One region of the Streptomyces griseoviridis genome, then DNA from elsewhere that is predicted to be linked to it. Evidence: riboswitches for the same ligand, from Rfam matches in the RefSeq annotation. Region 1 holds a riboswitch; each other region holds the start of a gene.
The links. Region 1 has a riboswitch for cobalamin ahead of DDJ31_RS05360 (ABC transporter substrate-binding protein). Riboswitches for the same ligand answer to the same signal wherever they lie in the genome.
Positions count from the first base shown of each region.

Region 1 (9,300 bases):
ATGGCGCAGACCGTCGCTCCGCCGACCACCACACCCGTGGCCCCCGCCCCGCTGCCGCTGAAGGCGATAGCACCCTGGGCGGTCTTCTTCGGCATCCTCATGCTGGTCCTGCTGTACTTCGTCGGCGCCGAACAGGGCGCCACCTCGGTCGTCTCCGGCGAGGACGTCCACGAGTGGGTCCACGACGCCCGCCACCTGCTCGGCTTCCCCTGCCACTGACCCGAGGGACGCCGCACACCCATGAACTCCGCAACAGTGAGAAACCTCCTCGTCCGCGGCATGCTGGCCGGCCTCGGCGCCGGACTGCTCGCCCTGGTCGCCGCCTACCTCCTCGGTGAGCCCTCCGTCGACAAGGCGATCGGCTTCGAGGAGTCCCACGCGCACAGCCACGAGCACGAGGTCGAACTCGTCTCCCGCTCCCTCCAGTCCACCGCGGGACTCGCCACCGGCGTCCTGCTCTACGGCATCGCCTTCGGCGGCATCGCCGCGCTCGCCTACTGCTTCGCCCTCGGCCGGGTCGGCCGCTTCTCGCCCCGCGCCACCGCGCTGCTGCTCTCCGGCTGCGCCCTGCTCGCCGTCTACGTCGTGCCGTTCCTGAAGTACCCGGCCAACCCGCCCGCCGTCGGCGACGGCGACACCATCGGCAAGCGGACCACCCTGTACTTCCTGATGATGGTGCTCAGCGTGCTCCTCGCCGTCGCCGCGACCCTGCTCGGCAGACGGCTCGCCCCCAGGCTCGGGAACTGGTGGGCCACGGTCGCCGCGGTGGCCGCGTTCGCCGTCGTGACCGGCCTGGCGTTCGCGCTGCTGCCGGTCATCAACGAGGTGCCCGCCGACTTCCCGGCGGCCGTCCTGTGGCGCTTCCGGCTGGCCGCGCTCGCCATCCAGCTCACCCTGTGGACCGGCTTCGGCCTCCTCTTCGGGGAACTCGCCGAACGCGTCCTCAACCCGAGGCCCGCGACCGCGGCCGGTGCCAGGGCGGTCCCCGCCGCCAACTGACCGCGCCACCCCACCGATCACGAGCGACCACCGATCACGAGCGAGCACCCGCGAGGGCCCGCGGACGACCTGTCCGGGGCCCTCGCGCGCGCTCTCCCGCCGCTCACGTGACCCACCCGACCCCCGGGACACCACCGGCATCTTGATAGCCTCGGTGCGCCAGTCGAGCCACACCCGAGGCCAGGGAATCCGGTGCGAATCCGGAACTGACGCGCAGCGGTGAGGGGGACGGGCGGGGCACAGCACGCCACTGGGAGACCGGGAAGGCGCCCCGTCCGGACGAACCCGAGTCCGAAGACCTGCTGGCACCTCCGCGCCCCGCGGAGGACACCCGTAGGCAAGGCTCCGCGTACAGAGCCCCGACCACCGAGGCATACCCGTGCTCCGTTCCACCCGCCGCCTCGCGGCGCTCCTGCTCGCCCCCGCCTTCCTGCTCACCGCGTGCGGCGGCTCGGCCGACAGCACGGCGGAGGCCGACAGGACGTCCGCCGCCGGCTACCCCCTCACCCTCGACAACTGCGGGACCGAGGTCACCGTCACCGCGGCCCCCGAGCACGCGGTCTCCCTCAACCAGGGCACCACCGAGATCCTGCTCTCCCTCGGCCTCGCCGACCGGATGGCCGGCACCGCCACCTGGACCGACCCGGTGCTCGGGAGCCTGGAGAAGGCCAACGCGGGCGTGCCGAGGCTGGCCGAGAACAACCCGTCCTTCGAGAAGGTCCTGGACGCGAGCCCCGACTTCGTCACCGCCTCCTTCGTCTCCACCCTCGGCAAGGGCGGTGTCGCCAGCCGGGCGCAGTTCGAGAAGCTCGGCGTGCCCACCTACGTCTCGCCCTCCGACTGCTCCGAGGGCAAGGACAACGACACCGGCGGCGACGGCTCCCGCAGCAAGCCCCTCACCCTCGACGCCGTCTACGGCGAGATACGCGACCTCGCCCGCGTCTTCGGCGTCGAGCAGCGCGGCGAGGCCCTGGTGACGCGTCTCAAGTCGCGCGTCACCGCCGCCACCGAGGGGCTGGACGCCTCGGACGTCTCCCTCATGTACTGGTTCGCCAACTCGCAGTCGCCCTACCTGGCCGGCTGCTGCGGCGCCCCCGGCGCCATCACCCGCGCGGTCGGCGCGCGGAACGCCTTCGCCGACACCCACGACGAGTGGCCCCAGATCAACTGGGAGACCGTCGCCGACCGCGACCCCGACGTCATCGTCATCGGCGACCTGACCCGCAAGCAGCAGACCGCCGAGACCGCCCAGGCCAAGATCCGCTTCCTGGAGACCAACCCGGCCACCCGCAACCTCACCGCCGTCAAGAAGAAGCGATTCATCAGCCTCAGCGGCCAGGCCATGAACCCGTCCATCCGCACCGTCGACGGGATCGAGCAGGTCTCCTCCGCCCTGCGGGCGTTCGGGCTCGTCACGTGAGAACGCGCCTGGTCCTGCTCTCGCTCGGCGGCCTCGCCGCGCTCCTCACGTCGATCGCCTTCGCCGTCACCATCGGCCCCGCCGCCATCTCCACCGCCGACGTGTGGACGGCCGTCGCCGCCCACCTCGGCCTCGGCGACAGCACGCTCACCCCCCTGCGCGACGGCATCGTCTGGGACCTGCGGATGCCCCGCACCCTGCTCGCCGCCGTGTGCGGCGCGGGGCTCGCGGTCTGCGGCGCCGTCATGCAGTCCCTGCTGCGCAACCCGCTCGCCGACCCGTTCGTCCTCGGCGTCTCCTCCGGCGCCTCCACCGGCGCCGTCGCCGTCGTCGTGCTCGGCGTCGGCGGCGGAGCGATCTCGCTCTCCGCGGGCGCCTTCCTCGGCGCGCTGCTCTCCTTCGGCCTGGTCCTGCTGCTCAGCCACATCCTCGGCGGCAGCACCGACCGGGTGGTGCTCTCCGGGGTCGCCGCGATGCAACTCTTCTCGGCGCTCACCTCGTTCACCGTTCTGACCTCGGCCGACGCCGAGACCACCCGGGGCGTCCTGTTCTGGCTGCTCGGCTCGCTCACCGGCGCCGACTGGGGCCAGGTCGCGCTCTGCGCCGCCGTCCTCGCCGTCGCGCTCGCGGTCTGCCTCGGCCACGCCCGCACCCTCGACGCCTTCGCGTTCGGCGCGGAGGCCGCCGCCGGACTCGGCGTCCATGTCGCCAGGACCCGGCTGGTCCTGCTCTCCGTGACGGCGCTGCTGACCGCCGTCCTGGTCAGCTGCGCCGGCGCGATCGGCTTCGTCGGCCTGGTGCTGCCGCACGCCACCCGCGCGCTGACCGGCTCGGGCCACGCCCGTCTGCTGCCGGTCACCGCGCTGACCGGCGCCGTCTTCCTGGTGTGGGTGGACACCGCCGCCCGTACCGTCCTCGACCCCCAGGAGGTCCCGGTGGGCGTGGTGACGTCCCTCATCGGCGTGCCCGCCTTCGTCGCCGTGCTCTACCGCGGCCGGAGCAAGGCGTGAGCGGCCTCGGCGCGGACCGCGTCGTGCGCCGCGTCGACGGCCGGGTCATCGTCGACGGTGTGACACTCGCCGTCGACGCGGGGGAGACCGTCGGACTCCTCGGCCCCAACGGCTCGGGCAAGTCCACGCTGCTGCGGATGCTGGCCGGTGTCCTCGCGCCGAGCGCCGGGGTCGTCACCCTGGACGGGCGCCCGCTGCCCGAGGTCGGCCGCCGGGCCACCGCCCGCCGCGTCGCCACGGTCGAACAGCACGCGCACACCCAGACGGAGCTGACCGTCAGGGACGTCGTCGCCCTCGGCCGCATCCCGCACCGGCGGGCGTGGACACCGGCGTCGGAGGCGGACGCCCGCGCGGTCACCGAGGCGCTGGACCGCACCGGACTGACCGGGCTGGCCGACAGGTCCTGGCACACCCTGTCCGGCGGCGAACGCCAACGCGCCCAGATCGCCCGCGCGTTGGCCCAGGAACCCCGCGAACTCCTCCTCGACGAGCCGACCAACCACCTCGACATCCAGCACCAGTTGGACCTGCTCGACCTGGTCGCCGGCCTCCCCGTCACGACGGTCGTCGCCCTGCACGACCTCAACCTCGCGGCGATGTACTGCGACCGCCTGCTGATCCTGCGCACCGGCCGCGTCACGGCGGAGGGCACTCCGGGCGAGGTCCTGACCCCGGAACTGATCGCCGAGGTGTACGGGGTACGGGCGGAGGTGACGCACGGGCCGGGGTATCCGGTGATTCGGTTCGTGCGGGGGGTGACGGGGGTGGGGGCGGGGGTTCGTTGAGGGTGTGGGGGACGGTGGAGGTGGCGGCGGTCGGGGGTTCGCTGAGGCTGTGGGGAGCGCGGAGGAGGCGGCGGGGTTTGCTGCGGCTGTGGGAACGGTGGAGGCGGCGGCCGGGGGTTCGCTGAGGGTGTGGGGGACGGCGGAGTTGGCGGGGCTCCTCGTCGGCCCGGCCGACGGCGGCTCCGCGCACGCCGGGCGGCTCTACAGTGAGCCCGGGTGGGAGTGAACGCCGGGCTCCGACGGCCCGCGGGGCAACTCTCCTGCCGGGCACCGGGTCGCGGCCGACGTCCACCCGAGTCCGGTCGAGGAGAGCAGAGGAGCGGCGCCGAGTGACCACCACCCCGTCCGACACCCCGTCCGACCCGTGGTCCGCGCACTACGCGGACGGCAAGGAGTTCTCGCCGCTCGGTGACGCCGAGCGGCGGCTGCTCGCGCGGCACGTTCCGGCCCCCGAGGGCGGACGCGCCCTGGACGTCGGCTGCGGGCTGGGCGAACTGGCCAGGTTCCTCGCCGAGTCCGGCTACCAGGTCGACGCGGTCGACTTCGCGCCCACGGCCCTGGACCGCGCCAGGGCCGACCACCCGGAGACCGAGGGCGTCCGCTACCACGTCCACGACATCGAACGCGATCCGGCGGACCAACTCCCGCACACCGCGTACGACGTGATCACCCTCCGGCTGAGCTGGGCCTTCGTCGGCGACCGCACCCGCGTCCTGAACCGGCTCCGTGAACGGCTGCGCCCCGGCGGCGTCCTGTGCGTGATCACGCCTGTCGCGGACACGGCCCCGGAGGATCGGCCGGGCATCGCCCTCGACGAGGCGGAGATCGACCTGCTCCGCGCGGGCTGGACGAGCGCCGACCGGCACGACGCGGACGGACTCGCCGTCCTGCTCCTGAGCGGCCCGGTGCCCGCGCGCGCCACCTGCGCGGACAAGGGCAAGCCGGCCCCGCACGCCCTCACCGGCGCGGGTGTCGTCGTCACGGACCACCGGGGGCGGGTGCTGCTCGGCTGGTCGGTACGCGGGGTCTGGGAGCTGCCGGGCGGCAAGAACGCGGCGGACGAGGACTTCCGGGAAGCCGCCGTGCGGGAGCTGGAGGAGGAGACAGGGCTTGTCGCGGACGCGTCCGACGCGCTGATCAGGGCCTTCCTCATGGACTCGACGCACGGCATGCCGCGTCTGACGGCCGCCGTCCGGGTCACCGCCCACACCGGTGAACCGACGGTGACAGAGCCGCACTTGATCCGCCGCTGGGAGTGGCACGAGGTCGCCGACCTGCCCGCGCTCGCGCAGCCCCTGTTCACGCCGAGCGCGCATGTCATCGACACGTTCTGGCCTGGCCTGCTGGCCGACGTGCCCCCGGTCCACCGCTACCCGGTCGCGCCCGAGGCACACTGACGGCGGGCCAGCCCGCCATCGCCGGGGGAGTGTCCCGTCTCCCGTCCGGGGGCGGGACTCGGCCCGGTGGAGTAGGGCATGGTGCGCGACCTGGCGGGGCGCCGCAGAGTGAGGGGTGCGGACGACGGAGCACAGGACCCGGCACGGAGGCGGTGATCGTGGGGTGAACGGAGGGCTGGGGACGCTCCGGACGTGGCGGATGCCTGGGACGCCCCCGGCACCTCGGCTGCTTCGAAGGGGCGGCCCGTGAGTCTGACAGGGACGCCGTTCTTCGTCCTGCTGATCGTGGTCACCGTCCTGTGCGTGGCCGCGACGCTGCTGCTGTGGTCGCGGCTCAGAGGTCCGCAGGCGCTGCGCTGGCTGCTCAGGTTCCTGATGATCGCGCTGTGCCAGCTCACCGCGATCTCGGTGGTGGCGACCTGGATGAACGACGACTACGGCCTCTACTCCTCCTGGAACGACCTGCTGGGCGAGGACGACGGAGCCGTCTCCATGGTCGGCCCCCCGGCCGACCGCGCCACGTTCAGCCGAGGCGACGCGGGCACCCTGGACACCTACTTCCGCGGCCGGCGCTCCCGGATGGCCGGCCAGGTGATCGTCTGGACGCCCCCGCAGTACGAGGAGGCGAAGTACCGGCACACCCGCTTCCCGGTCGTACTGCTGCTGCACGGGGTGCCGGGCAGCCCGGCGTCCTGGCTGGAGCACGGGGGCATGCCGGGGGACTTCCGGCAGCTCATGGAGGCCGGGACCAGCCACCCTTTCATCCTCGCGATGCCGGTGGTCGACCCGGGCGGCGTCAACACCGACTGCACCGACCAGCGTGAGGGGAAGGTCGCCACCTGGATCGCGCGGGACGTTACGGAACTGCTCAGCCACAAGTTCCGTACCCTCCCGGGCCCCAAGGGCTGGGGGCTGATGGGGTTCTCCACGGGCGGTTTCTGCGCGGTCCGCCTCCCGCTTGCCTACCCGGACGTCTTCGGCACGGGCGCCGCCCTCGACCCGGACCCGCTCAGCGGCGACCCCACGGTGATCACCGACGCGAAGTCCCGCGAGCAGACCAGCCCGACGTACATGGTGAGACACACCAAGGCGTCGGTCGACCTGTTCCTTGCCACGTCGGCCGAGGACCAGGACAGCCCGCCGCGCCGACTGCGCGAGTTCCAACGGGCCGCCGCGGGCACGAACGTCACGACGCGGGTGATGGTGCTGCCCACCGGCGGCCACAACTACAACACGTGGACGAGGCTGTACCCACCGGCGTTCAGCTTCCTGAGCCGACACACGACGCCGCCCGGGAGGTGAGGCCGCGCGGGTCTGCCGGTGAGATCGATGGTCCGACTGTCCCTGGCCTGGGACCGCGTCGCCTGCCCGGTCAGTGAACCGCGTTCTCCGTGACCGGGGTTCCGTCGGCCGTTGGACGTCGCGCCGTGGCGGGGGATCGCAGGACGACGGTGGCGGCGGCGTCGTGGTGGGCGCGCAGGGCGCCCCAGGCGGGCTGGGAGAGCCGCGCGGTGTCGTGGAGTTCGTCGACGGCGGCCAGTGGTGAGGGGCGGCGGTCGGGGTGGCCGGGGCAGTCTGTCGGTCGGGATGCCCCGCCGGTCCGGATGTCCGGTCGGTTCGGGTGTCCGGTCGGTTCGGATGTCGAGGCATGGCGGTGCCCCGGCAAACAGGTTGCCGGCGAAGGTCGGGGCGCGGATGCTTCCCCCGTGACGATGCACCCCGACCAACTGACCGTGGCACCCGAGACGGTGCGCGCCCTGCTGGACCGCCAGTTCCCCGAGTGGCGGGACCTGCCGGTCAGAGGCGTCACCGGGGCGGGGACCGCCAACGCCGTCTTCCGGGTCGGCGACCGGCTCGCGGCCCGCTTCCCCCTGGAGCCCGCCGACGTCGAGTCGACGCGGCACCGGCTGGAGGCCGAGGCGGACGCGGCCCGTGCGCTGGTGGACGGCACCCGTTTCGCGACGCCCGAGCCGATCGCGCTCGGTGGACCCGGGGCGGGCTATCCGCTTCCGTGGTCGGTGCAGACCTGGCTTCCCGGGAACGTGGCCGCCGACGACGACCCGGGCGCGTCGTTCGCGTTCGCGGGCGACCTGGCCGACCTCATCGAAGACCTGCGCGCGATCGACACCCGGGGCCGCACGTTCACCGGCACGGGCCGTGGTGGCGACCTGCGGTCCCATGACGCCTGGATGGAGACCTGTCTCAGAAACAGCGAACGACTCCTCGACGTGCCCCGGCTCCGCCGCCTCTGGTCGGCGCTGCGCGAGCTGCCGCGAGGCACGGCCGATGACGTCACCACCCACGGCGATCTCATCCCCGGCAACCTGCTGGTGGCCGACGGCCGGCTCACGGGCGTCCTCGACGTCGGCGGCGCCGGGCCCGCCGACCCCTCCCTCGACCTCGTCGGCGCGTGGCACCTGCTGGAGACCGGGCCGCGCCAGGCGCTCCGCGACCGCCTGGGCGGCGACGACCTCGCATGGGAGCGGGGCAGGGCGTGGGCCTTCGTCCAGGCGATGGGGCTGGTCTGGTACTACGTCCAGAGCAACCCGGTCATGAGCCGAACGGGCCGCCGCACCCTGGAACGCGTCCTCGCGGACGGAACGCCCACGTGACCAGTCCGTCCCGACGCCCCTCCGCGGCCCCGGTCTCCGCCGCGTTCCCGGGGCCGGGTCAGGGGAGGGTGGTCACTTTCGCCAGAACAGGTGGTGGGTCACCCCGCTCGGGCTGGGAACGACGTCCAGGTTGAAGCGGTCAAGCAGTTCGTCGGGGGACTCCCAGAGGCGTACTCCTGACCCGAACTTCATCGGCGAGACCACCACGTGCAGGGTGTCGACGAGATCCGCGTCGAGGAACTCCCTGATGGTGGTGGCCCCGCCGCCGAGGCGGACGTCCTTGCCCCCCGCCGCCTCCTTGGCCCGATCGAGGACCGTGGCGGGGTCGTCCGAGACGAAGTGGAAGGTGGTGTCGGAAAGTGTCAGCGACGGACGTTGGTGATGGGTCATGACGAACACCGGCGTGTGGAACGGGGGTTCGTCACCCCACCAGCCCTGCCACTCGTGGTCCTGCCAGGGCCCGCGCTGCGGACCGAACTTGTTGCGGCCCATGATCTCGGCGCCGATACCGCGCGCGTAGTCCCGCACGAGATAGTCGTCCAGGCCCCTGCTCCCGCCGGGTTCGGTGCGCATGGGCCAGCTGGCCGTGGCACCGGCCCAGGCGAACAGCTTCTCCGGCTCGACATGGCCGAACGGCCTCTCCAGGGTCTGGTCCTCACCGGCACCGATGCCGTCACTCGACACATTGAAGTTCTGGACTTTCAACAGCTGAGTCACGTGGTCCTCCTCCTGCGATGGGTGCTCACCAATGGTGAGACTCTCAGAGCGAGGCGGACTCATCGGTGATGCGGCGCTGATCCGATCAACGGTTTCGACGGTCGGCCCGTTGTCAGTGGGTGGGGCTACCGTGCGGGGGTGTACGAACCAGCATGAGTTAGGGGAGACCATGACCACCCTGGAGAACCGGCCGAACACCGCGCTCCTCGTCGTCGACGTGCAGAAGGGCGTCGTCGGAGGGGCCCACCAGCGCGACGCGGTCGTCGCGAACGTCGCCGGACTCGTCGAGCGGGCCCGGCGGGAAGAGGTCCCGGTCGTCTGGGTCCAGCACTCCGACGAGGGGCTCACGAGAGGGAGCGA
Region 1 is NZ_CP029078.1:1,427,961-1,437,260, reverse strand. Features, by position in the region: gene DDJ31_RS05370 (CbtB domain-containing protein) at 1-219, shown strand; gene DDJ31_RS05365 (CbtA family protein) at 241-999, shown strand; cobalamin riboswitch at 1,143-1,320, shown strand; gene DDJ31_RS05360 (ABC transporter substrate-binding protein) at 1,379-2,419, shown strand; gene DDJ31_RS05355 (FecCD family ABC transporter permease) at 2,416-3,429, shown strand; gene DDJ31_RS05350 (ABC transporter ATP-binding protein) at 3,426-4,214, shown strand; gene DDJ31_RS05345 (hypothetical protein) at 4,303-4,440, shown strand; gene DDJ31_RS39630 (bifunctional class I SAM-dependent methyltransferase/NUDIX hydrolase) at 4,544-5,611, shown strand; gene DDJ31_RS05335 (alpha/beta hydrolase) at 5,858-6,913, shown strand; gene DDJ31_RS05330 (aminoglycoside phosphotransferase family protein) at 7,318-8,223, shown strand; gene DDJ31_RS05325 (dihydrofolate reductase family protein) at 8,296-8,940, opposite strand; gene DDJ31_RS05320 (isochorismatase family protein) at 9,110-9,300, shown strand, end outside.

Region 2 (9,300 bases), 7.0 Mb from region 1:
GGGCAACGCCAACGCGTCCTGGAGCTGCACCGGGTTCGAGGACCGGCAGCTCAAGGACAAGTACCCGCTCTGCCCGCAGGGCAGCGACGTGGTCCGCACCTTCCGCTTCCAGAGCTGCTGGGACGGCCGCAACACCGACAGCGCCAACCACCGCACCCATGTGGCGTTCGCGGACGCGGCGGGCAACTGCCCGAACGACTTCGTCGCCATCCCGCAGTTGGTGCAGCGGATCGTCTACGACGTGGACGCCCCGAGCCTCGCCGACGGCGGCCGCACCACCCCGCTGTTCGCGGTCGACTCGTTCCCCGAGCAGCTGCACAAGCCGGTCACCGACCACGGCGACTTCATCAACGTCTTCGACGAGAAGCTGATGGACGAGGTCGTCAGCTGCGTCAACGACGGCAAGCAGTGCGGCGCGGGCACCGGTGGCGGCAACGGCGGTGGCGGCGACAACGGTGGCAACGGCGGCGGCGCGGGCGAGGAGCCCTCGGAGCAGCCCACCCAGCAGCCGTCGGAGCAGCCCACCCAGCAGCCTGCCGAGACCCCCGGCAACGGTGGCAACGGCGGCAACGGCGGCAAGGGTGACAACGGCGGGAAGGGTGACGGCGGCGGCAAGGGCGACGGCGGTGGCGCTCAGCAGACCGCCGCGCCCACGGCCTCCGCTCCCGCCGGCGACCGGGCCGACGACGAGCCGGCCGGTGACACCCCCGCCCAGGCGAACCCCAGTGAGCCCAAGGTGCTCGCCTCGGCCTCGGCCGAGCCCTCCGAGGCAGCCGGCGCGGCGGACGCCTCCGGCGGCTCGGGCGGCGACCAGTCCCCGCGGCAGCCGCAGGGCGAGCCGACGGGCGAGGGCGTCCCGATCGCCGGCGGCCAGAGCGAGCCGCAGGCGGTGCAGGGCGACCTCGCCGAGACGGGCACCACGCTGTGGCCCGCCGCGGCCGGCACCGTGCTGCTGATCGGCGGTCTCGTCCTGTTGACCCGCACCAGGCGCCAGTACGCGCGCTGACACGGCGGGCCAGGATCAGCGAGGGGCGTCCGCACCGGTTCTCCGGTGCGGACGCCCCTCGCGCGTGCCGGGGCCACCCCGCCGTACGGCCCGGTGGCGTGTCCCCGGCCACCCTGCCGCACGGCCCGGTCGGGGCCCGGGAGACCATGGGGGCGACGAGCCCCGGCCGGTCCGCGTGACGGCCCTGCCCGAAGGAGCACGATGAACCCCGCAACCACGGCTCCGGTCGCGGTCCGCGCGCCGCTGCTTGAGGACTTCTCCCTGGAGATGACGGCCAAGGACGGGCCCCGCCTCGAAGAGGCCCGCGCCCTCGTCCCCGCGGGCACCCGCGTCAACGTGACCTTCCTCGGCAACGAGGACCTGGAGCTCCGCCTCGCCGCCGCCCGCACCGTCAAGCGGCTCGGGTTCGTGCCCGTGCCGCACGTCTCCGCACGGCGCCTGGAGTCGAGGGAGGAGCTGGAGAAGCTCCTCGCCGGACTCCGCGCCGACGGCACGGGCGACCACCTGCTCGTCGTCGGCGGCGACCCCGCCACCCCGCACGGCCCGTACGAGGACGCCCTCGCGGTCCTGCGCACAGGGCTGCTCGCCGAGTACGGCGTACGGCACGTCGAGGTCGCCGGCTACCCGGAGGGGCACCCGGCGATCGAGGAGCGGACGCTCTGGTCGGCGCTGGCCGACAAGCGCGCGGCGCTGACCGGGCAGGGTCTGACGACCGGCGTGATCACCCAGTTCGGGTTCGACGTCGACCCCGTCCTCGCCTGGATCGAGCGGATCAGGGAGCAGGGCGTCCTGATACCGGTCAGGGTCGGCGTCCCCGGTCCCGCCGGAGCCCGTCGGCTGGTGGCGTACGCGGCCCGGTTCGGCGTCGGCACCAGCGCCTCCATCGCCCGCAAGTACGGCTTCTCGCTGACCAACCTGATGGGCATGGCGGGCCCCGACCGCTTCCTGCACGCCCTCGCCGAGCGCTACGACGCCGGCCGGCACGGCGACGTGAAGGTGCACTTCTACACGTTCGGCGGGCTCAGGGCGACGTCGGAGTGGATCGCCGCGTTCCGGCCCTGACCGCGCGGGCCCGGCGCGGCCCACCGACGTACGGCCGAAGCCGCGGGTGGCGGCCTGCCGCTACCGGCCGGCGTCGACGGGGGCCGAGGCGAGCGCGGGCGTGTCGCGGACGCCGAGACGCAGGTGCTCCACGTGGTAGAGGGCCTGGTCGAGGAGTTCGGCGACGTGGTTGTCGTACAGGGCGTAGACGATCGAGCGTCCGTGGCGCTCGCCGGTGACCAGGCCGAGGTTGCGCAGCAGCCGCAGTTGATGCGAGCAGGCGGATGCCTCCATGCCGACCGCCTCGGCGAGATCGCCCACCGCGCACGGGCCTTCCTGGAGCCGGGCCAGGATGTGCAGCCGGGACGGGGTGGCGAGGGCCTGGAGCGTCGCGGCGACATCGGCGGTGCCCACGGCGTCGAGGCGCTCGCGGGTGGTGGCGTTGCTGCTGGCGGTGCCGCTTCCGTGACCCATGGCCCCATCATACGGATGACATCTGAAGAACTGTTCAGGTATTCCTGTATGGTGGTGGCGTCACCCCGGTTCGCCCGCGAAGGGTTGCTTTGTCATGTCTTCTGTCCTGGAACAGCGGTCCGCTCCGCCCGCCGCCACGCGGCCGACGGCGCCACCGCGCAGGACGCGGCTTCTCGCGCTGCCCGAGGCCCGGTGGGCGCTCGCCGCGCTCGCCCTGTTCCTCCTCGCCCTGCCCGTCCACCTGCTCGGCGGCCCGGCGTGGCTGTGGGGGACGCTGTTCGCCGCCACCTACGCCACCGGCGGCTGGGAGCCCGGGTGGGAGGGCCTGAAAGCCCTGAAGGACAGGACCCTTGACGTCGACCTGCTGATGGTGGTGGCCGCGCTCGGCGCCGCCGCGATCGGACAGCTCCTCGACGGCGCGCTGCTCATCGTCATCTTCGCCACCTCCGGCGCCCTGGAGGCCGTCGCCACCGCCAGGACCGCCGACTCCGTGCGCGGCCTGCTCGACCTCGCGCCCACCACCGCAACCCGGCTGCTGCCCGACGGCGCCGAGGAGAGCGTCGCCACCGCGTCCCTCGCCGTCGGCGACACCGTCCTGGTCCGCCCGGGTGAGCGGGTCGGCGCCGACGGCCGGGTGGTCGACGGCGCGAGCGACGTCGACCAGGCCACCATCACCGGCGAGCCCCTGCCCGTCGCCAAGCGGCCAGGGGACGAGGTGTTCGCCGGCACCGTCAACGGCACCGGCGCCCTGCGGGTGCGCGTCGAGCGCGATCCGACGGACTCGGTGATCGCCCGGATCGTGAAGATGGTCGAGGAGGCATCCTCGACCAAGGCCCCCACCCAGCTGTTCATCGAGAAGGTCGAGCAGCGGTACTCGATCGGCATGGTCCTGGCGACCCTCGCCGTCTTCGCCGTCCCGCTGGCCCTCGGCGGCGACCTGCGGCCCGCGCTGCTGCGCGCCATGACGTTCATGATCGTCGCCTCGCCGTGCGCGGTCGTGCTCTCCACCATGCCGCCGCTGCTGTCCGCGATCGCCAACGCCGGACGGCACGGCGTGCTGGCCAAGTCGGCCGTCGTCATGGAACGCCTCGGCCGGATCGACACCGTCGCCCTCGACAAGACCGGCACCCTCACCGAAGGCACCCCGCGGGTCACCGACGTCCGCCCGCTGCCCGGCACGGACCTCGACGAGGACGCCCTGCTCGCGCTGGCCGCGGCGGCCGAGCGCCCCAGCGAACACCCCCTTGCGCGGGCCGTCGTGGACGCCGCCCGCGAGCGCGGCCTGCCCCTGCCCGACGCCGTCGGCTTCTCCTCCGTCCCCGGCGCGGGCGTCACCGCCACGGTGCGGGGCCGCACCGTCCAGGTCGGCTCTCCCGCACGGCTGTCGACGACCTCGGCCGAGGAGCCGCACCACGGGCCGGTGGCCGATCTCGAGAGCGCGGGACGCACCGCCGTGACGGTGCTGAGGGACGGCGCGGTCGTGGGCGTGCTCGGGATCGCCGACCGGCCGCGCCCCGACGCGCGGGCGACCGTCGCCGCGCTCACCCGGCTGACCGGCCGCGCCCCCGTCCTGCTCACCGGCGACAACGAACGCGCCGCCCGCCACCTGGCCGCCGAGGTCGGCATCACCGACGTCCGCGCGGGACTGCTGCCCGAGGACAAGGTCGCGGCGGTGCGGGGATGGGAGGCCGAGGGGCTCAAGGTGCTGGTGGTCGGCGACGGCGTCAACGACGCGCCCGCGCTGGCCGCCGCCCACTGCGGGATCGCGATGGGCCGGGCCGGCTCCGACCTCGCCCTGGAGACCGCGGACGCCGTCGTCGTCCGCGACGAACTCGCCACCGTCCCCGCGGTCGTCAGGCTCTCCCGCACCGCGCGCCGCCTGGTGGTCCAGAACCTCGTCGTCGCCGGGGTGTTCGTCACCGTCCTGGTCGCCTGGGACCTGATCGGCACCCTTCCGCTGCCGCTCGGCGTCGCCGGCCACGAGGGCTCCACCGTCATCGTCGGCCTCAACGGCCTGCGCCTGCTGCGCGAGGCCGCCTGGCCCCGGGCCGTTCCGCCGACTCCCCGAACGGCCGTATCCGACCCACTGTGACCTGGGACTTCGCCCCGAAGGTCGGCGGACTGGTGGATTTACTAGGACGTCCAACTATATAGTCGGGGAAAGGTCCGCGGTGCAGGGAAGCCGGTGTGAGTCCGGCACGGTCCCGCCACTGTGACCGGGGAGCACGCCGTCGAGCGACACGCCACTGACGAGCACGAGGTCGGGAAGGCGGGCGGCGCGCGCAGATCCGGGAGTCAGGATACCGGCCGCGGAACGTTCCGTGTTGTCCACGAGGATGGAGCTGACACGCATGGCACCGGTACGCATCCACGCCTTCGGCGGGACCGCCCGACGGCACCGCCCGCACGGCGGATCAGCCCGCACCTGACGTCGTCACGTCGCACGCGCCCACGCCACCCGCGTCTCGCGCGCCCCCACGCACGCACCGGCACCCCCTCGCGCCCGCGTGCCGGGACCGCGCGCCATCCCCGGATCACCTGACGAGAGCAGGCACCGATGATCCGTAGCAACGACCCGCGTCCGGTACGCGAGTTGACCCACTTCGTCGCAGGCCGGCACACCCCGGGCACCTCGGGATCCTTCGGCGACGTCCACGACCCCAACACCGGCGAGGTCCAGGCGCGGGTCCCGCTGGCGGACCGCGCCGAGACCGAGGCCGCGATCACCGACGCCGCCCGAGCCCAGCGCGAGTGGGGCGAGTGGAACCCGCAGCGCCGCGCCCGCGTCCTGCTGCGCTTCCTCCAACTGGTGGAGAAGGAGAAGGACTCACTCGCCCGGCTGCTCTCCAGCGAGCACGGCAAGACCGTCGCGGACGCCCACGGCGACCTCCAACGCGGCCTCGACGTCGTGGAGTTCGCGGCCGGCATCCCGCACCTGCTCAAGGGCGAGTTCACCGACAACGCGGGCACCGGCATCGACGTCCACTCGCTGCGCTCGCCGCTCGGCGTCGTCGCCGGCATCACCCCGTTCAACTTCCCCGCGATGATCCCCCTCTGGAAGGCCGCCCCCGCCCTGGCCTGCGGCAACGCCTTCCTCCTCAAGCCCTCCGAACGCGACCCCTCGGTGCCGCTGCGGCTCGCCGAACTCTTCCTCGACGCGGGCCTGCCACCGGGCGTCCTCAACGTCGTCAACGGCGGCAAGGAGGCCGTCGACACCCTGCTGGAGGACCCGCGCGTCGCCGCCCTCGGCTTCGTCGGCTCCACGCCCGTCGCCGCGCACGTCTACGCCACCGCCGCCGCCCACGGCAAACGCGCCCAGTGCTTCGGCGGCGCCAAGAACCACCTGATCGTCATGCCCGACGCCGACCTCGACCAGGCCGTCGACGCGCTGATCGGCGCGGGGTACGGCTCCGCGGGCGAGCGCTGCATGGCCATCTCCGTCGCCGTCCCCGTCGGCGAGGCCACCGCCGACGCCCTCGTCGCCCGTCTGCGCGACCGCATCGCCGCCCTGCGCATCGGCCGCAGCGACGACCCCGAGGCCGACTTCGGCCCGCTGGTCGGCCGGGACGCCGTCGACCGGGTCCGCTCCTACGTAGACCTCGGCGTCGAGGAGGGCGCCGAACTCGTCGTCGACGGAAGGGACTTCACCCTCCCAGGGCACGAGAACGGGTTCTTCGCCGGAGCCTCGCTCTTCGACCGGGTCACCCCGGCCATGCGCATCCACCAGGAGGAGATCTTCGGCCCCGTCCTCTGCGTCGTCCGCGCCGCCGACTACGAGGAGGCCCTGCGGCTGCCCAGCGAACACGTCTACGGCAACGGCGTCGCCCTCTTCACCCGGGACGGCGACACCGCCCGCGACTTCACCCGCCGCGTCGACACCGGCATGGTCGGCGTCAACGTGCCCATCCCGGTACCGGTCGCCTACCACACCTTCGGCGGCTGGAAGCGCTCCGGCTTCGGCGACCTCAACCAGCACGGCCCCGACGCCGTCCGCTTCTACACCCGCACCAAGACCGTCACCTCCCGCTGGCCCGCCGCCGGAGTGCGCGAGGGCGCCGGCTTCACCCTCCCCACGATGGGCTGACGACCATGACCGGCACCCTCCTCACCGAGGACCAGCAGGCTCTCGTCGAGACCACCCTCGACTTCACCCACGACCACATCACCCCGCACGCCCTCGCCTGGGACCGCGACAGCCACTTCCCCGTCGACGTCCTGCGCAAGGCCGCGGGGCTCGGACTCGGCGGCGTCCACGTCCGCGAGGAGTCCGGCGGTTCCGGCCTCAGCCGCGCCGACGGCGTCCTCGTCTACGAGACCCTCGCCTCCGGCTGCCCCTGCCTCGCCGCCTACCTCTCCATCCACAACATGGTCGCCTGGATGGTCGACCACTACGGCGACCCGGCCCAGCGCGCGCACCTGCTGCCCCGCCTGTGCGCCATGGACGACCTCGCCAGCTACTGCCTCACCGAACCCGGCGCGGGCTCCGACGCCGCCGCCCTGACCACCCGCGCCGTCCGCGACGGCGACCACTGGACCCTCACCGGCACCAAGCAGTTCATCTCCGGCGCGGGCGCCGCCCAGCTCTACCTCGTCATGGCCCGCACCGGCGGTGCGGGACCCGAGGGCATCTCCGCGTTCCTCGTCGACAAGGACGACCCCGGCGTCTCCTTCGGCCCCGACGAACGCAAGATGGGCTGGCACGCCCAGCCCACCCGGCAGGTCGTCCTGGACGGCGTCCGGGTGCCCGCCGACCGGCTCCTCGGCCGCGAGGGCCAGGGCTTCGGGATCGCGATGAACGGCCTCAACGGCGGCCGCCTCGGCATCGCCGCCTGCTCGCTCGGCGGCGCCCGCAGCGCCCTCGACCGCAGCCTCACCCACCTCGCCGACCGGCAGGCGTTCGGCACCCGCCTCCTCGACGCGCAGGCCCTGCGCTTCCGCCTCGCCGACATGGCCACCGAACTCGCCGCCGCCCGCGCCCTCGTCCAGCAGGCCGCCCAGGCCCTCGACCGGCACGACCCGCAGGCACCGTACCTGTGCGCGATGGCGAAGCGGTTCGCCACCGACACCGGATACTCGGTCGCGGACCGCGCCCTCCAATTGCACGGCGGGTACGGGTACCTCAGCGAGTACGGCATCGAGAAGATCGTCCGTGACCTGCGTGTCCACCAGATCCTGGAAGGAACCAACGAGATCATGCGCGTCATCGTGGCCCGCGGCCTGACGGAGGCGTTCGGATGACCGACGCCGAGAAGACCGAGCGATCCGTCCTGGTGAGCGTCACCGGCCGGGCCGGCCGGCTCACCCTCAACCGGCCCCGGGCCCTCAACGCCCTCGACCACACCATGGTCCGCCGCGTCGACGACGCCCTGGCGGCCTGGGAACACGACCCGTCCGTGCGGACGATCGTCCTCACCGGAGCTGGCGAACGCGGCCTGTGCGCCGGCGGCGACATCCGCGCCGTGCACGACGACGCCCGCGACGGCGACGGCACCGCGTCGGCCGCCTTCTGGTGCGACGAGTACCACCTCAACGCCCGCATCGCCCGCTACCCCAAGCCCTACGTGGCCGTCATGGACGGCATCGTCATGGGCGGCGGCGTCGGCGTCTCCGCGCACGGCGGGGTCAGGATCGTCACCGAACGCTCCCGGATCGCCATGCCGGAGACCGGCATCGGCTTCGTCCCCGACGTCGGCGGCACCTACCTCCTCTCCCGTGCCCCCGGCGAACTCGGCACCCATCTCGCCCTGACCGGCGCCCACTTCGGGGCGGGCGACGCCGTACTCTGCGGACTCGCCGACCACTTCGTGCCGTCCGCCGCGCTCGACATCCTCCTCGACGACCTCGCCGCCCTGCCCGTCGACGAAGCCCTCGCCCGGCACGTGCGGCCGCTGCCCGAGGGCGAGTTGGCCGCGAGGCGGGAGTGGATCGACGCCTGCTACCGGGCCGACACGGTCGAGGAGATCGTCCGACGGCTCCTCGCGCACGGCGATCCCGCGGCCAAGGAAACCGCCGAGACCCTGCTCTCCAAGTCGCCGACCGCCCTCAAGGTCACCCTGGCCGCGATGCGCCGCGCCCGCCGGCTCGCCACCCTCGAAGAGGTCCTGGAGCAGGAGTACCGCGTCTCCTGCCACGCCCTCACCGCGCCCGACCTCGTCGAGGGCGTCCGCGCCCAGATCATCGACAAGGACCGCGACCCGCACTGGTCCCCGGCCCGCCTCGACGATGTCCACGACGCCGACGTGGCCCGCTTCTTCGCCCCGCTCGGCACCCGCGAACTGGGCCTCGCCCGGCCAGGACCGGCCCCGGAGGAGACCCGGTGAACCGCACCGTCGCGTTCATCGGACTCGGGCACATGGGCGCCCCGATGGCCGCCAACCTCGTGCGGGCCGGCCACCGGGTGGTCGGCCACGACCTGGTGCCGGCCGCCCTGGAGAGCGCCGTCGCGGCCGGCGTGCTCCCCGCCCCCTCGGCGGCCGAGGCCGTCACCGGGGCCGACCTCGTGCTGAGCATGCTCCCGGCGGGACGGCACGTCCTCGGCCTCTACGACGAGATCCTCCCCGCCGCCCGCCCCGGCACCCTCTTCGTCGACTGCTCCACCATCGACGTCGCCGACGCCCGCACCGCCCACGGACGCGCCACCGCCGCCGGCATGCGGAGCCTGGACGCGCCCGTCTCCGGCGGGGTCGTCGGCGCCGAGGCCGGCACGCTCACCTTCATGGCGGGCGGGGGAGAGGCCGAGTTCGCCGAGGCGCTGCCGCTGCTCGACGCGATGGGCGGGA
Region 2 is NZ_CP029078.1:8,425,641-8,434,940, forward strand. Features, by position in the region: gene DDJ31_RS36375 (DUF1996 domain-containing protein) at 1-1,006, shown strand, start outside; gene DDJ31_RS36380 (methylenetetrahydrofolate reductase) at 1,208-2,068, shown strand; gene DDJ31_RS36385 (ArsR/SmtB family transcription factor) at 2,129-2,521, opposite strand; gene DDJ31_RS36390 (heavy metal translocating P-type ATPase) at 2,616-4,613, shown strand; cobalamin riboswitch at 4,674-4,847, shown strand; gene DDJ31_RS36395 (CoA-acylating methylmalonate-semialdehyde dehydrogenase) at 5,079-6,605, shown strand; gene DDJ31_RS36400 (acyl-CoA dehydrogenase family protein) at 6,611-7,759, shown strand; gene DDJ31_RS36405 (enoyl-CoA hydratase/isomerase family protein) at 7,756-8,841, shown strand; gene mmsB (3-hydroxyisobutyrate dehydrogenase) at 8,838-9,300, shown strand, end outside.
Region 2: another riboswitch for cobalamin. It lies ahead of DDJ31_RS36395 (CoA-acylating methylmalonate-semialdehyde dehydrogenase); the one in region 1 lies ahead of DDJ31_RS05360 (ABC transporter substrate-binding protein).

Region 3 (9,300 bases), 7.0 Mb from region 1:
GGCACGGTGGGTCGTCAACTGCCTCGACGCCCTCCAGGTCTTCGATCGCGAGGGCGTCCACCTGCGCCTCGAACCGCTGTTGCGCGAGTGCGTGACACCCCGTAGGTGACGGAGCGTCAGCCGTGACTCCGGCCGCCCGTATCGCTCGGGCGGCCGGAGCGGAGGGCCGGGAACGGGGCGTCACCGCCCCGCCCCCGCCCCCACCCCTACGCCAGCAGTTCCGCCCGTACCCTCCGCGCCGCCGTGACCAGGTTCTCCAGGGACGACCTCGTCTCCGGCCAGCCGCGGGTCTTCAGGCCGCAGTCCGGGTTGACCCAGAGGCGTTTGGCGGGGATCGCCGCGAGGCCCGTGCGCAGGAGTTGGGCGGCTTCCTCCGTGCTCGGGACCCGGGGCGAGTGGATGTCGTACACGCCGGGTCCCGCCTCGCGCGGGTAGCCGTGGGCGGCCAGTTCGCGGGCCACCTGCATGTGGGAGCGGGCCGCCTCCAGGCTGATGACGTCCGCGTCGAGGTCGTCGATGGCCTGGACGATGTCGCCGAACTCCGCGTAGCACATGTGGGTGTGGATCTGGGTGTCCGGGCGGACCCCGGCCGTGGTGAGGCGGAACGCCTCCGTCGCCCAGGCCAGGTACCCCGGGCGGTCGGCGGCGCGCAGCGGCAGCGTCTCGCGCAGGGCGGGCTCGTCGACCTGGATGACCGAAGTCCCGGCCGCCTCCAGGTCGTTCACCTCGTCGCGCAGGGCGAGGGCGACCTGGCGGGCCGTCTCGCCGAGCGGCTGGTCGTCGCGGACGAAGGACCAGGCGAGCATGGTGACGGGCCCGGTCAGCATGCCCTTGACCGGGCGGTCGGTGAGCGACTGCGCGTACGTCGTCCAGCGCACCGTCATCGGCTCGGGCCGTGAGATGTCGCCGGCCAGCACCGGCGGGCGGACGTAACGGGTGCCGTACGACTGCACCCAGCCGTGCCGGGTGGCGAGGTAGCCGGTCAGCTGTTCGGCGAAGTACTGCACCATGTCGTTGCGTTCGGGCTCGCCGTGCACGAGGACGTCGATGCCGGTCTTCTCCTGGAAGGAGACGACCTCCTGGATCTCCGCCTTGACGCGCTCCTCGTAACCCGCCGTGTCGATCCGCCCGGCCCGCAACGCGGCGCGCGCGGTGCGCAGTTCGCCGGTCTGCGGGAACGATCCGATGGTCGTCGTCGGCAGCAGCGGCAGTCCGAGGTGGGCGCGCTGGGCGGCGGTCCGCTCGGGGTAGGTCTGCGAGCGGCGCGCGTCGGCGTCGGTGACGGCCGCGGCCCGTGCCCGCACCGCCGGATCGCGGGTGATCGGGGACGTCGCGCGGGACGCCAGGTCGGCGCGGTTCGCGGCGAGTTCGGCGGAGACGGCGTCGGTGCCGTGCCTGAGCCCCCTGGCGAGGGTGACGACCTCGGCGGTCTTCTGCCGGGCGAACGCCAGCCAGCGCAGGATCTGCGGCTCGATGTCCCGCTCGACCGACGCGTCCAGCGGCACGTGCAGCAGCGAGCAGGACGCCGCGACGTCGACCCGGTCGGCCAGGCCCAGCAGGGTGCCGAGCGTGGCCAGGGAGGCGCCGAGGTCGTTGACCCAGATGTTGCGGCCGCTCACGACACCGGCGACCAGCCGCTTGCCGGGCAGTCCGCCGACGGCGGCGAGCGCGTCGAGGTTGCCGGCGGCGGCATCCGTGAAGTCCAGCGCGAGGCCCTCGACGCGCGCTTTGGCGAGGACGGGCAGGGCGTCGCCGAGCCGGTCGAAGTAGGACGCCACCAGCAGCTTCGGCCGGTCGGTGAGGCAACCGAGGTCGCGGTAGGCGCGGCCGGCGGCGTTCAGCTCGGCCGGGGTGCGGTCCTGGACCAGGGCGGGCTCGTCGACCTGCACCCACTCGGCGCCGGCCGCGCGCAGGTCGGCGAGGACCTGCGCGTACACCGGCAGCAGCCGGTCGAGCAGGGTGAGCGGCTCGAAGTCGGCGGCCACCCCGGGCGCCGGCTTGGCCAGCAGCAGATAGGTGACCGGGCCGACCAGCACCGGACGGGCCGTCAGGCCCAGCGCGAGCGCCTCCCGCAACTCCGCCACCTGCTTGGCCGAGTCGGCGACGAACTCGGTCTCCGGGCCCAACTCGGGCACCAGGTAGTGGTAGTTGGTGTCGAACCACTTCGTCATCTCCAGCGGCGCGACCTCCTGGGTGCCGCGCGCCATCGCGAAGTAGCCGGCCAGCGGATCTGCGGCGACGGCCTCCCGGTGCCGTTCGGGGATCGCGCCGACCATGACGGTGGTGTCCAGGACGTGGTCGTAGTACGAGAAGTCACCCGTGGGGACCTCGTCGATGCCCGCCTCGGCGAGCTGGTGCCAGTTGGTACGGCGCAGATCGGCGGCGGTGGCCCGGAGGGCGTCGGCGTCGACGCGGCCCTTCCAGTAGCCCTCGATCGCCTTCTTGAGTTCCCGGTCCTGTCCCTGGCGGGGGTAGCCGTACACGGTGGCCCGTGCTGCCGCGGCTGCGGGCTTGGTGGTCACGGAGATCTCCTTCGCGAGATGAATCCCTGAGATCCCGGCGACGGGACGCGGACGCGAAGGGTGGCTCACCGGACGGCTCCGACCTCGCGCGGCACAGCGCTGTCGTCCGTTCGGTATGCGCGCCGACCCGCCCACGAGGTCACCGGAATGTCCGCGCGCGAGTCGTCACGCACGGGCAGTGGCAGGTCTTCGGACTCACGGGCACGCCCTCTCGAAGGAGGACACCTACTGGCCGTCGCTTCCCAGACCCGGGCGGGCCCAGTGCGTATGACGGCGGTCGTTCCCGCTCACCGCTGCGGGGCAGTCCCGGATTCCCACCGGGTTCCCTCTTGCGACGCATCCCGCCTGGCGGACGGGGCGAACCAGCTGCGTGGACCAGCCTAGACGCCCGGTCCCCGGCGCGGTGCGCGCCGTCCACGATACGGATGGTGAGGTGACCCACGCGGCCCGGGGGAGTGAAGGGCGACGGGAGCGGGAAGCACCGTGCGCGCGTCCCGTGCCCGCGTGCACGCCGGTGTCCGGGCACGCCGGTTTCCGGGCCCGCCGTCCCGCCTCGACGCCCGGCACCCGCGTCGACCGACTCAAGCGCGACGGCGTCGGAGCCGGCGCCCGATCCGCAAGGCGGCCACGGCCCTCACGGCCGACGCGTCGCCCGTACGGCCGGTGTCCCCGCCCTCACGGCAGTGGTCTGGCACCTCACGCCGCCCCACCCTCACGGCAGTGGTCCCGCGCCTCACGCCGCGCCACCCTCACCGAGAACGCTCCGACGCTCCGACGCCGTGACGATCCCGTACGTGACCAGCCCGTACAGCAGATGCGGTACGACGTCCGACGTCCAGTCCTTCGCCGACCAGGTCCTCGGGTCGCTCACCCCGAGGCGTGCCATCGGCAGGTCGGTGGCGGCCATGGCCAGCACGCCGGTCGCCAGACCGCCAAGCCACCACGGCATCCGCGCGCCCGCCCGGCGCAGCACGGAGACGGCCATCCCCGTGCCGCAGCCGACGGCGATGCCAGAGAGGGCGCCGAGACCGGAGAGCCGGTTGTCGAGGTTGCCCTCCGGGTCCGGCACGGGGTATCCGATGTCCCTGGCGATCTGCTCCACGACCTGCGCCGGCGCGTCGCTGGAGGGTCTTCCCCGCCAGGCCATGTCGGCGTAGGTCACCGCGTTCAGTACGGTCGTGCCGGCCGCGCCGGCCATGCCACCACGCACGATGCTCTGGATCATGCCGGGCCGAGTGCCCATCCGGCCGGTTCCGAATCAGCGGGGCCAAGACCGCCGTCGCCTACCGCATGGCCACCAGCACGACGCTGCTGAGCACGCTGGTGATCACGAAGTACGGGGCGTTGAGGACGCCGTAGTAGAGCGGGCGCGGGAAGTTCGGGTTGATGGCGATCTGGAAGGTCATCGCGCCGAGGTAGCCGACCCCGACGACCAGCCCGAAGACGACGGCGTCGCCGATGCCGGTGATGTCCAGCGCCTCGACGAGAACGGCGCTGGTCAGCACGGTGGCGAGGGTGCACAGCAGCGGGCCGAGCACGGTGACAGGCGTCGATGCCGGAGCCGGCGCGCCCGCCCGCCCGAGGGCGACGGCGTACGGCTTGGCGATCACGACGGCGAACCAGACACCGGCGATCAGGAACGACGCGACCACCGCGATCGCGAGGGCGGCCCAGTTGATGTCGGCGAGGACGGAGAACACGCGAAGACCCCTTACAGGTGAGCGGCCCGTGCGGCCGCTGACAGCAGGAGTCTTCGCCAGGTACAGGACAGGTTGGGTCCTGTACCTGGCGCCTCACCGCGGCGGCCTGCCTTCGGCACGACCACCGCTCCCGGCACGACCACTCGTCCCGGCGCGACCCGCCCGTCCCTCCACCACGACCCCCGGGACGCTCCCGCGCTCACCCAGAGGCGACCGGCACGCTGACCAGGTGGCGGGTATAGGCGTCCGGTGTGAAGCAGAGGGGCGACTCGGACGTCAGCGCCGTGCGTTCCAGCAGGGCCCGTGCCTCGGTGACCGGTGCCGTCGGGGAGTCGGCGGCGAGCGCGGCGGCCTCCTCGTCGACGAGGGCGAGGACCGTCTCCCGGTCGAGCACCCGGTGCCGCAGCCACTGCCTGATCCGGGTGCGGGCCAGTTCGGCGGTCGCCGCGTCCGCCGTCCGGCCGGCCATTGTCACCGTGCCGTGGCCCGCCTGCCAGGCCGCGAAGTACCGCAGTGCGACGGCGACTTCGGCGCGCACACCCTGCGGGGTGGGCGGTCCGGCGATCCTGCGCACCGACAGCAGATGGGCGGCGGTGACCTCGATGTCGTCCCGGCTCCGGTCGAGTTGGTGCGGGCGGGCGCCGAGCACCTCGTCGAAGGCGGCCCGGCAGACCGGCACCAGGGCCGGGTGGGTGACCCGGGAGCCGTCGAAGCCGTTCTCGGCCTCCCGTTCCTTCTCCAGCCGGACGGCGGCCACCGTCGCCGCGCGGGCGGCCCGGTCCGCTTCCGGCACCCGAGCGGAGACGGCGCCGACGGCGTGCGCGCCGCGCCGGTGGCAGACGCGCACCACGAGTTCGGCGCGGGCGTGCAGGAAGGAGGCGGTGGCTGGGATTCTCGCGCGGTCGGGCAGCAGGAAGTCGCTGCGGTGGCCGAACGTCCTGATCAGGGAGGTCAGATACTCCTCGTGGCCGATACCGAGTCCGGAGCTGTGGGTACGCAGTTCGTGGAGGATCTCCTCCATCTCGAAGGCGGCCGTGACCGTCTCGATGGGCACGCACGCCCTGACCGTGCCCCGCGGGATGCCCAGCAGGCCCTGCGCGGTGTCGAAGACGTCGTTCCAGAGCCGGGCCTCGTACCGGTTCTCCAGCTTCGGGAGGGAGAAGTAAGGACCGTACCCGGCGTCGATCAGCGGCTGGGCGCAGTGGAAGAAGTACAGCCCGAAGTCGACGAGCGCGGCGGGCACCGGGCGGTCCTCGTACGCCAGGTGTTCCTCGTCGAGGTGCCAGCCGCGCGGCCGGACGACGACGGTGGCGGGCCGTCCGCCCCCGGCGGGCGCGGCGTCGACGCGCCCCTCGACGACATCGCGCAGCGTCAGCTGGCCGCCGATGACGTTCTCCCAGGTGGGCGAGGTCGCGTCGGAGAAGTCCGCGATCCACACCTGGGCGCCGGAGCGCAACGCCTCGACGGCCTCCGGGCGCCGGGGTGGCGCGGTGATCTCCACCCGGCGGTCGACGAGCCCCGGCGCGGGCGGTGCGACCCGCCAGCGGGGGTCGGCGCGGACGGCGGAGGTGACCATCGGGAAGTCCAGCGGGGAGCCGCCGGCCAGCCGCATGGCCTGCCGGCGCCGCTCCTTCAGCAGATCCCGCCGGCGTTCGCCGAACTCGGCGGCCAGCCGTCCGACGAAGTCGAGGGCGGCGGGCGTGACGATCTCGTCGTGCCGCTCGCCCGGGGACGCCAGGACCGCGACACGGCTGTCCGGCGCGGTGTCGTGGACGGGGTGGGGCAGTGCGGTGAGGGACATCGGTTTCTCCTGCGCGGAAGACGGGCGGGCGGGTAAGGACCTCCGGGACGCGCCCGCCCGCAGGACCGGGACACGCCACCTGCCGACCGTGCCCGCCGCTCGCACGACGGGCCGGACCTCTCCTGGTGGAACCGCTCGGCCTCGGCGGAACCGGGGACGGACCGGACCCTCTCCTGGTGGGACTTCTCGGCGGGGCCGGGCCGGACCTCTCCTAGTGGAACTGCTCGGCCTCGGTGGAACCGGCCAGGGCCGTGGTCGACGACGCGGGGTTGACGGCGGTGGAGACCAGGTCGAAGTAGCCGGTCCCGACCTCCCGTTGGTGGCGGACGGCGGTGAAGCCGTGCTCCTGCGCGGCGAACTCCCGCTCCTGGAGGTCGACATACGCGGTCATGCCGTGCTCGGCGTAGCCGCGCGCCAGGTCGAACATGCCGTGGTTGAGGGAGTGGAAGCCGGCCAGCGTGATGAACTGGAAGCGGTAGCCCATCGCGCCCAACTCCCGCTGGAACTTGGCGATCTGGTCGTCGTCCAGCGCGGCCTTCCAGTTGAACGAGGGTGAGCAGTTGTAGGCGAGCATCTGGTCCGGGTGGCGCGCGTGCACCGCCTCGGCGAACTCCCGGGCCTGCGCCAGGTCGGGCGTGCCGGTCTCCATCCACAGCAGGTCGGCGTAGGGCGCGTAGGCGAGGCCGCGGGCGATGACCGGCGCCATGCCGTTACGCACCCGGTAGAAGCCCTCGGCGGTCCGCTCCCCGGTCACGAACTCGGCGTCCCGCTCGTCGACGTCGCTGGTCAGCAGGGTGGCCGCGAGGGCGTCGGTGCGGGCGACGATCAGCGTCGGGACATCCGCGATGTCGGCCGCGAGGCGGGCCGCGTTGAGGGTGCGGATGTGCTGCGAGGTCGGGACCAGGACCTTGCCGCCGAGGTGGCCGCACTTCTTCTCGGAGGCGAGCTGGTCCTCGTAGTGGATGCCGGCCGCGCCCGCCTCGATCATCGCCTTGGTCAGTTCGAACGCGTTGAGCGGGCCGCCGAACCCGGCCTCCGCGTCGGCCACGATCGGCGCCAGCCAGTCGACGGTGTCGCCCGCGTCCTCGGCGGTGGCGATCTGGTCGGCGCGCAGCAGCGCGTTGTTGATCCGACGGACCACCTGGGGAACGGAGTTGACCGGGTAGAGGCTCTGGTCGGGGTAGGTGTGCCCGGCCTGATTGGCGTCGGCGGCGACCTGCCAGCCGGAGAGGTAGATGGCCTGGAGCCCGGCCCGCACCTGCTGCACGGCCTGGCCGCCGGTGAGCGCGCCGAGGGCGTGCACGTAGTCCCCCTCGCGCAGTTGGCGCCAGAGGCGCTCGGCGCCGCGCCTGGCCAGGGTGTGCTCCTCGCGGACGCTGCCGGCCAGCCGGACCACGTCCGCCGCGCCGTAGGTGCGCTCCACGCCCCGCCACCTGGGGTCGGTGGCCCAGCGTCGCGTCAGCTCGTCGGCCGCCTGAGTCCTCGCTTCTGCCATGACTGTCACCGTCTCCTCGTTCCGTGCCGGATGCCGGTCCCGCCGGCCTCGCGGCCATCGGGTGGCACTGTGTGTCGCGTTGCGGGGACGCGGCCCGCCGTTCCGCCTCGGTGCGGAGGTGAGCAACGCTGCCGGTACCTGACCTGGCCGGTGCCGGGGTCTCTGGCGTCAGGGCGGGGATCGAGCCCCGGCACCGGGTGCTGGTCGCCGGGGTCCGGCGGGCCGCACTAGAACGATGGCACTGGCACTGAGTGCCATCAAGCGGGTACGGTTGCCAAGTTCTGCGTATCTTCGCCCGGCGTTCTGCCAACTCTGCCAAGGGCGAGGGTCGTTGGGGGACGCGTACTGTGGCGCACAGCGGACAGCGCACGGCACTCAGCGGACATCGCGCAGCACGCAGCGGACCGGACATCGCACAGCACGCGGGGACAGGTGGCGACGGGCGGCCGACCGTTCACAAATGGTCTGCCACGGCGGGGAGTTCACCAAGGACGGGCGTGGGCGGAGAGATCAGGGCGGACAGGCGGCGCACCGGGGGAGCGGCCGCCCAGGGCCACGGAGGGCCACGGAGTGACCAAGACCTACGCGGGCGCGCGGCTGCGGCGGCTGCGCGAGGAACGCGGCATCAGCCAGGCCGAGTTGGCCCGGGTGCTGGCCATCTCGCCCAGCTATCTCAACCAGATGGAGCACGACTCCCGTCCGCTGACCGTGCCGGTCCTGCTGCGGCTGACCGAGGCGTTCGGTGTCGACCCCGGCTTCTTCTCCGAGCGCGACACCAGCCGTCTGGTGGCTGACCTGCGCGAGGCGCTCGCCGGTGAGCCGGCCGCCTCCCGGCTCTCCGCCGCCGACCTCGGTGAACTGGCAGGGAAGATGCCCGAGGTGGCCCGGGTGCTGCTGGACCTCGGGCGGCGCAACGCCCGGCTCGTCGAACGCCTCACCGCCGCCACCGACGGCCGGGGGACCGACCCCGACACCGAGGAGCCCCGCTCGCCGCACGAGGAGATCCGGGACTTCTTCTACCGGAGGCAGAACTACCTGCACGACACCGACGTCGCGGCGGAGGCTCTGGCGGCGGCGGTCGGCATCCGCCCCGGCGAGGTCGTCCCCGCGCTCGCCGCCCGGCTGGCCGACCGGCACGGGGTCCGGGTGCGCGTCGGCGGCGACGACCGCCTCCACCACTACGACGAGCCCACCCGCACCCTGCATGTCTCGGCCAGGCTGCGCCCGGGGCAGCGGGCGTTCCGGATGGCCACCCAGCTCGTGCTGCTGGAGTTCGGCGACGAACTCGACCGCAGGGCCGCCGAGGACTTCGCGCCGGGCTCGCCCGCCCACGCGCTGGCCCGGATCGGCGTCGCGCACTACTTCGCGGCGGCCCTGATCCTGCCGTACCGGGCCTTCCACGAGGCGGCCGAGACGGTGCGCTACGACATCGAGCGGCTCACCGACCGCTTCGGCCTCGGCCACGAGACCGTCTGCCACCGGCTGAGCACCCTCCAGCGCCCCCGGCTGCGCGGGGTGCCGTTCTCCTTCGTGCGCGTCGACCGGGCCGGGAACCTGTCGAAACGGCAGTCGGCGACCGGTTTCCACTTCTCCCGGGCGGGCGGCACCTGCCCGCTGTGGAACGTGTACGAGGCGTTCGCCGCGCCGGGCCGCATCCATGTGCAGATCGCCGAGATGCCGGACGGCGCCCGGTACCTGTGGACGGCGCGGGCGATCACCCGGCACCGCGGCGGCTGGGGCGAGCCGGGCAAGACGTTCGCCATCGGCCTCGGCTGCGAACTG
Region 3 is NZ_CP029078.1:8,450,567-8,459,866, forward strand. Features, by position in the region: gene DDJ31_RS36445 (hypothetical protein) at 1-109, shown strand, start outside; gene metE (5-methyltetrahydropteroyltriglutamate--homocysteine S-methyltransferase) at 207-2,522, opposite strand; cobalamin riboswitch at 2,686-2,905, opposite strand; gene DDJ31_RS36455 (hypothetical protein) at 3,256-3,747, opposite strand; gene DDJ31_RS36460 (DUF1761 domain-containing protein) at 3,806-4,222, opposite strand; gene DDJ31_RS36465 (malate synthase) at 4,422-6,023, opposite strand; gene aceA (isocitrate lyase) at 6,235-7,518, opposite strand; gene DDJ31_RS36475 (short-chain fatty acyl-CoA regulator family protein) at 8,089-9,300, shown strand, end outside.
Region 3: another riboswitch for cobalamin. It lies ahead of metE (5-methyltetrahydropteroyltriglutamate--homocysteine S-methyltransferase); the one in region 1 lies ahead of DDJ31_RS05360 (ABC transporter substrate-binding protein).